3 regions of the Saccharopolyspora sp. 7B genome follow, and region 2 is predicted to be linked to each of the others. Evidence: riboswitches for the same ligand, from Rfam matches in the RefSeq annotation. Region 2 holds a riboswitch; each other region holds the start of a gene.
What was found. Region 2 has a riboswitch for cobalamin ahead of LCD33_RS05970 (ABC transporter substrate-binding protein). Riboswitches for the same ligand answer to the same signal wherever they lie in the genome.
Positions count from the first base shown of each region.

Region 1: it holds a riboswitch for cobalamin, as region 2 does, so the genes downstream of both, LCD33_RS15795 (ABC transporter substrate-binding protein) here and LCD33_RS05970 (ABC transporter substrate-binding protein) in region 2, are expected to answer to the same signal.
Region 3: it holds a riboswitch for cobalamin, as region 2 does, so the genes downstream of both, metE (5-methyltetrahydropteroyltriglutamate--homocysteine S-methyltransferase) here and LCD33_RS05970 (ABC transporter substrate-binding protein) in region 2, are expected to answer to the same signal.

Region 1 is NZ_JAIUKC010000093.1:4,446-6,702, reverse strand. It holds gene LCD33_RS15805 (multidrug efflux SMR transporter) at 1-99, shown strand, start outside; gene LCD33_RS15800 (TetR/AcrR family transcriptional regulator) at 74-610, shown strand; cobalamin riboswitch at 906-1,039, shown strand; gene LCD33_RS15795 (ABC transporter substrate-binding protein) at 1,123-2,139, shown strand; gene LCD33_RS15790 (iron ABC transporter permease) at 2,136-2,257, shown strand, end outside.
Region 2 is NZ_JAIUKC010000029.1:14,514-16,770, forward strand. It holds gene LCD33_RS05965 (hypothetical protein) at 1-433, opposite strand, end outside; cobalamin riboswitch at 700-867, shown strand; gene LCD33_RS05970 (ABC transporter substrate-binding protein) at 961-2,257, shown strand, end outside.
Region 3 is NZ_JAIUKC010000226.1:1,452-3,708, reverse strand. It holds gene LCD33_RS27250 (VCBS repeat-containing protein) at 121-768, opposite strand; cobalamin riboswitch at 954-1,195, shown strand; gene metE (5-methyltetrahydropteroyltriglutamate--homocysteine S-methyltransferase) at 1,325-2,257, shown strand, end outside.

The DNA of each region.
Region 1 (2,257 bases), on a different contig from region 2:
CTCGGCGTCGCGTGCGTGATCGGCGGCGTCGCGATGATCAACCTGGCGAGGCGGGATTCGCGGGAGGAACGCGGTGCGGCCGAAGAACACCCCGAATGATCCCGAACGGCGGGAGCGGATCGTGGACGCCGCGATCCAGCTGATCCGCGACGGCGGCACCTCCCGCGTCACCGCGCGCGCCGCCGCGCAGCAGGCCGGGGTGCCCGTCGGTTCCGTCGCCTACCACTTCGAATCGGTGCGCGCGCTGCTGATCGAGGCGAGCAGGCGGGTGCTGCGTTCCCGCGCCGAGTCCCTCGACGAGTGGCTGCGCGGGGTCACCGCGGACACCGTCGTCGCCCGGCTCGCCGAGCTGGTCCACCACCACCTCACCGCGGAGCGCGGCACCAGCGTCGTCACCTACGAGCTGTACGTCCTCGGCATGCGCGACCCGGAATTCCGCGCGGTGAGCCGTGCTTCGCTGGTCCACCTGCGGGAGAAGCTGGCCGAAGTGCTGCCCGCTCCGGCGGCGGACCGGCTCGCCGCGACCGCCGACGGCTACCAGATGCAATGCCTCTTCGAGGAGCGAACCCCGCCGGTGGAGAACATCCGCACGATGTTGCAACCGGACTGATGTCTGTTCGTCCGTTGCTCGGGGGTCGTTCCCTGTCAGCGGGGAAGCCGCTGAGCAGCGACCACGCGCGCAGGTCGACCACCCGCGGGTTCTCAGCGCTTTCCTCGCGAGAACAGCGTTTTCGCATGTGGCGGAGCCACCTGTGAAAACGATCCCGCAGCGAGGAAAGCGCTGAGTCCGCCACCCATCCCCGAAAGCAGAACGAGTGGCGGTGCCCGCAGCGAGGAACATCACCTTGATGGGGTAGTGGTATGTCCGGTTAGGGTGCTCGGGAGCCAGTCGCGCCCGCGAGGGCAGGGAATCCGGTCGGAATCCGGAGCTGACGCGCAGCGGTAGGGGCGATGGGCGAGGAACGGCCGCACGGCCGCGACCACTGGACCACCGGGTCCGGGAAGGGACCTCGCCCGGCGAACCCGAGCCCGAAGACCTGGCTGGCTCCCCGGACCGCACTCGGTGCCGGGTCGCAGCCTGCCGGGCCCCGCGCATGGGTCCGGGGTGAGGAACCACGTGACATGCCGTTCTCGCGCCCCCGCGCGTTCCGGGCCGGACTGGTGGCGTTGACCGCGACCGTGCTGGCCTCCTGCGCCGCCCCCGCCGACGACACCGCACCCGCCGCCGGGGCGACGACGCTGCACAACTGCGGCACCGAGGTCACCGTCGCGGAACCGCCGCGGCGGGCGGTGTCGCTGAACCAGTCGACCACCGAGATCATGCTCTCGCTGGGACTGGCCGACCGGATGGTGGGCACCGCGACCTGGACGGAGCCGGTCGACCCGCCGCTGGCCGCGGCGAACGCGCGGGTGCCGAAGCTCGCCGAGAACACCCCGTCGTTCGAGTCCGTGCTGGACACCGAACCGGACATCGTGCTCGGCGCCTACCAGGCCATGTTCACCGACGAGCGCGTCGCCGACCGCGAGCGGTTCACCGAGCTCGGCGTGCCCACCTACCTGTCGCCGAGCAACTGCCTGCCGGAGGAGGCGCCGCTGCCGGAACCGGTGCAGCTGGCCGACATCCACCAGGAGGTGCAGGACATCGCCGACCTGTTCGGCGTCCCCGAGCGGGGCCGGGCGCTCAACGAGCAGCTGCGCGGCCGGGTGGAGGCGGCGCGGCAGAAGGTCGCCGGGCTGGACTCGCGCGGCGACATCTCGGTGCTGTTCTGGTTCGCCCGCACCGAATCCCCGTACGTGGCGGGCTCCACCGGGTCTCCGGCGATCATGGCCAGGGAGCTGGGCGTGCGCAACGCCTACGACGACGTCACCTCGATGTGGCCGCAGGTGTCCTGGGAGGACGTGCTGGCCCGCGACCCGGACCTGCTGGTGCTCGGCGATCTCACCCGCGACGGCGAAGGCGACGGGCTCGCGGCGAAGGAGCGGTTCCTGCACGAGGACCCGGCGGTGTCCCGGCTCGCCGCGGTCCGCGACGACCACCTGCTGAGCATGACCGGCACCGAGCTGAACATCAGCCTCCGCACCGTGCAGGGCATCGAGCGGCTCGCGGACCGGCTCGTCGAGCTGGACCGGCAGCGGTGACGGCGGGGCGGCTGCCCGCCTCCGCCATCGTGCTGGCCGGGATCCCGGCGCTGCTGCTGTCGATCGCCGCCGCGGTCACCCTCGGGCCCGCGGACCTGTCGGTCGCCGACGTGGGCAG
Region 2 (2,257 bases):
CGGAGAGGGCTTCCGCCGGTGCTCGCGGGACGGTCCGCGGGACCTCCGGCTCCTGCAGCGCGGACCAGTCCCCGGTGCGCATCCCGTCGAGCAGTGCGCGCATCGTGTCCAGGCCACCGACCTGGAAGGTGGTGCCCGCGTCGTCGAAGACCAGTGTCCAGCCGCCGATGCGGGTCGCCAGCAGCACCGACAGGCACTGCGGATCGCCGAGCGCCGCGCGCGGCAGCGAGGTGAACTCGTCCGGCCGCTGTTCGGGCAGCGTGCACGCCGCGGCGGAACCCGGGTCCGCGCCGAGCACCTCCAGCGCCCGCGCCGGTTCCAGGTCGCGCACCAGGTGCGCGGTGTGGTTCGGACCCGGCACGTCCAGTTCGGACAGCCAGATCGGATAACCGGTGGCGTCCAGGGTTCCAGGTGGGAAACCGGGCGTGGGCATGGCGGCTCCTCGTCGTCGTCGGCGGGTGCCGGTGAGTCTGCCCGGTGCGGTGGCGGCCGCCGCGGTTCCGCGCGCTCCCCGCTGCCGAACGCGGGAATCCCCTCGCCCGCTCGCCCAACGGGTGCTGCACCGTTCTCCGGAGGAGACCGGGCGGGCCGCTCCGCCGCGCGCGGGCGGTGGGCGACGGCACCGCGACCCGCGGTGACGGGATGCCGAGCGGTTCACACTTCCTTGACAAGGCACGACGCAGGCTGAAAAGTTGACGAGTCGTTCCAATGCGACGGTGTGCAGGAAACCGGTGCGAATCCGGTGCGGTCCCGCCACTGTGAACGGGGAGCCGCGTCCACCAGCGCCACTGTCGGGCAGCCGATGGGAAGGCCGGGCGCGACGTCGATCCGCGAGTCAGGAGACTGGCACCGTCGTACCGATTCGCACGGGGTCGCGGAGCCCCGGAGGAGGTACGCAGTGCACCCGGATTCGCCGCACACGCCCGGTTTCCCCGCTGTTCCCGAACCGGCCCGCGCCGCGTGAGCGGCGTGATCGGCCGCAGGCGGCTGCTCGCGGGCGTGGCCGGAGCGATCGCCGCGGTCCCCCTCGTCTCCTGCGCCGGCGGTTCCGGGGCGAGCGCGGGCAGGCTGCGGCTGGCGTTCCCCGCCGGTGGCGCCACCGAATCGCTCGACCCGCACACCGGTTCGCTGTTCGTCGACCAGGCCCGCGCGAAGGCGCTGTTCGACACGCTCGTCGGCTACGCCGACGACATGAGCGTGGTGCCGCGGCTCGCCGAGAGCTGGCAGCCCGACCCGACCGGTACCCGGTGGCGGATCCGGTTGCGCCCGGCCGAGTTCCACGACGGCAGGCCGGTGACCGCCGAGGACGTGCTGTTCACCTACCGGCGCATCGCCGACGACGCCACCGCGGCCCAGTCCGCTTCGCACTTCGCCGACGTCGACTTCGGCGCCAGCCGGGCGATCTCGGCGACCGAACTGGAACTCGTGCTGGGCGCGCCGAACTTCGAGTTCCCGTCGGCGTGGGGCGCGCCCGCCACCGAGATCGTGCCCGCGGGCACCACCGACTTCACCGCGCCCGTCGGCTCCGGCCCGTTCCGGTTCGTCTCCTTCGAACCCGGTGGGACCGCCGTGTTCGCCCGCTTCGACCGGCACTGGTCCGGGCCCGCGACCCCGGCCGAGCTGGAATTCGTGCCCATGGAGCAGGAGAGCGCCCGGGTCAACGCGCTGCTGTCCGGGCAGGTCGACTACGCGCACGACGTGAGCGCCAACTCGGTGCGGCTGCTGGAGCAGGGCGGCCGGGCGCGGGTGCACTCGGCGCCGTTCGGCACCATGCAGGCCCTGCTGCTCAAGGTGGACCGGCCGCCGTTCTCCGATCCGCGGCTGGTGCGGGCGGTGCGCGTCGGCCTGGACCGGCAGGCGCTGCTGGACATCGCGCTCAGCGGGCAGGGCAGGCTCGGCAACGACCTGTTCGGCGCCGGGCTGAAGTACTACCCGCCGGACCTGCCCGCGCCCGCGCGCGACGTCGACGCCGCCCGCGCGCTGCTGCGCGAAGCCGGGGCAGACGGGCTGAGCTGGGAGCTGCAGACCAGCTCCGTCGACCCCTACTTCGAATCCGCCGCCAGCCTCATCGCCCAGCAGCTCGGCGAGACGGGGATGCGCGTGTCGCCGCGGATCGGGCCGGCCGAAACGTACTTCTCCGACATCAAGGAGCACGGCGTCGCCTCGCTGTCCCGGACCGCGGCGCTGCCGGTGCCGACGTTCCTCGGGCAGCGCATGACCTCGGACGCGGGGAGCAACAACTACACCGGGTACCGCT
Region 3 (2,257 bases), on a different contig from region 2:
GAACGGCAAGCTGATCGACAGCTCCACGCCGGGAATCGCGCCGGAAGATCACAGAGGAATCACCGCGCGCACGTCGGGGCCGCCGCGCGAATCCCGCGCGACGGCCCCGACGGCTCCCCCTCAGGAGCAGGATTCGGGCTGCACCCGCAGCACGTCGTCGTCCTTGCCGACACCGGTGAACGAGTAGTCGTCGACCGGCGTGGCCACGCCGTCGCGCACCTCGTAGGCGACCCGGGAACCGTCGTAGGAGGGCTCCGTCGTCTGGCTCTCGTTCGACGCGGCCAAGGTGATCAGGACCCGGCCGTCCGAGCCCGCGGGCGCGCACTCGTAGCCGAGGCGGGCACCGATCCCGCCGCCTTCGTTGATCTTCAGCGGCTCGCCGTCCTGCGTCTTCAGCTCGCGCGGCGCGCCATCGGCACCCAGGTCCCACACGCTGAACCAGGTGGTGTTCGCGCCGACGGACTCCGTCACCAGCAGTTCCTGCCTGCCGTCGCCGTTCACGTCCAGCACCCGCATCGGCTGGGTGCCGAAGGACGGGTCGCCGGTCAGCACGGCCTCGGTCGTACGACCGTCCACAGTGAACTTGAGCGACTGCTTCGCCCCGTCCCCGATGGCGGACAGCTGCGCGGTGTCCGGAGTTCCGTCCCCGTTCAAGTCCACAACGGACGTCTCGCTCGAGTCAGCGGCGGCGATCCCTGCCGGCACCAGCGCCATCGCCGCCACGGCCAGCGCACCGATGCCCACACCCGCCCGAATACCGCTCTTCACCACAGCCGGTTCCTCCCGATCGCTTCGTCGCACCGGGACGGAAGAAATCCGTCCCGCCCCCTCACCTGTTCACAAGACGCACCACCGCGCGGCAGGTTGCCCGCGGCTCGAAAAACCTTCCGGCGGTCGTCGCGGCGCCCGGGTGATCCGGACGGCAGGGCCTTGTCTTCCCGCCAGAAGCAAGTAGCCTCCGAAGTGCTGGTGGTTCGCACAGCCCTGCGAAAGCGGGGGTGCGCGAGGCAAGAGGGAACCCGGTGGAAATCCGGGACTGCCCCGCAGCGGTGAGTGGGAACGAACGCCGTCACCGGTCGCCACGACCGGTCACAGCACTGAGCGCGAGCTCGGGAAGCGACGGCCAGTAGAAGACCCCGGTTCCACCGGGAAGCGCCCACGAGTCCGAAGACCTGCCGCCGGTGCGCGCGTCCTGCGTGACGCGCGCTGTTGCGAGGTCTCGCGGGAAGACCTGGACGAACGAGCCGCCGCGTGCGGCCACGTGTGCCCGGATCCTGCCCGCTCGACCTCGCAGAACTGCCGTCCAGCTCGCGAGGAGAGAGCGTTGACCAGCACAATCGGATCCACCGTGCTCGGGTTCCCCCGGATCGGTCCGAACCGGGAACTCAAGCGGGCGTTGGAGAGCTACTGGAAGTCCCGCACCGGCGAAGCGGAACTGCGCGAAGTCGCGCGCACGCTGCGCACCGACACGTGGCGTTCGCTGCGCGACGCCGGGCTGGACTCGGTGCCGGGAAACACCTTTTCCTACTACGACCAGGTCCTCGACGCCGCCGTCACCTTCGGCGCGGTCCCGCCGCGCTTCGCCGAACTGGGCCTGAACCCGCTCGACACGTACTTCGCGATGGCCCGCGGCGTGGAATCCGCGCCACCGCTGGAGATGACGAAGTGGTTCGACACCAACTACCACTACATCGTCCCGGAGATCGGCCCGGACACCGAGTTCCGGCTGTCCGACCAGACCGTCGTCGACCAGTACCACGAGGCCGCTGAGCTGGGCATCAAGACCCGCCCGGTCGTCGTCGGACCGCTGACGTTCCTGCTGCTGTCCAAACCGCAGGACGGCGCGCCCGCCTCGTTCCGCCCGCTGGACAAGGTCGACGAGCTCGTCACCGCCTACGCCGAACTGCTCGGCGAGCTGCACCGGGCCGGGGTCGAATGGGTGCAGCTGGACGAGCCCGCGTTCACCGCGGACCGCTCGCAGGCCGACCTGGACGCGCTGCGCGCCGCCTACCAGCGGCTCGGCGAGCTCTCGGAACGGCCGAAGATCCTGGTCGCGTCCTACTTCGGCGACCTCGGGGACGCGCTGGGCGTGCTCGCCTCCTCCCCCGTCGAAGCCGTCGGCGTGGACCTCGTCGCCGGGCAGCGCACCGTGGACGAACTCCCGTCGGTGCCCGGGCTGCGGGAGAAGACGCTCGTCGCGGGCCTCGTCGACGGGCGCAACATCTGGCGCACCGACCTGGACAAGGCGCTCACCACC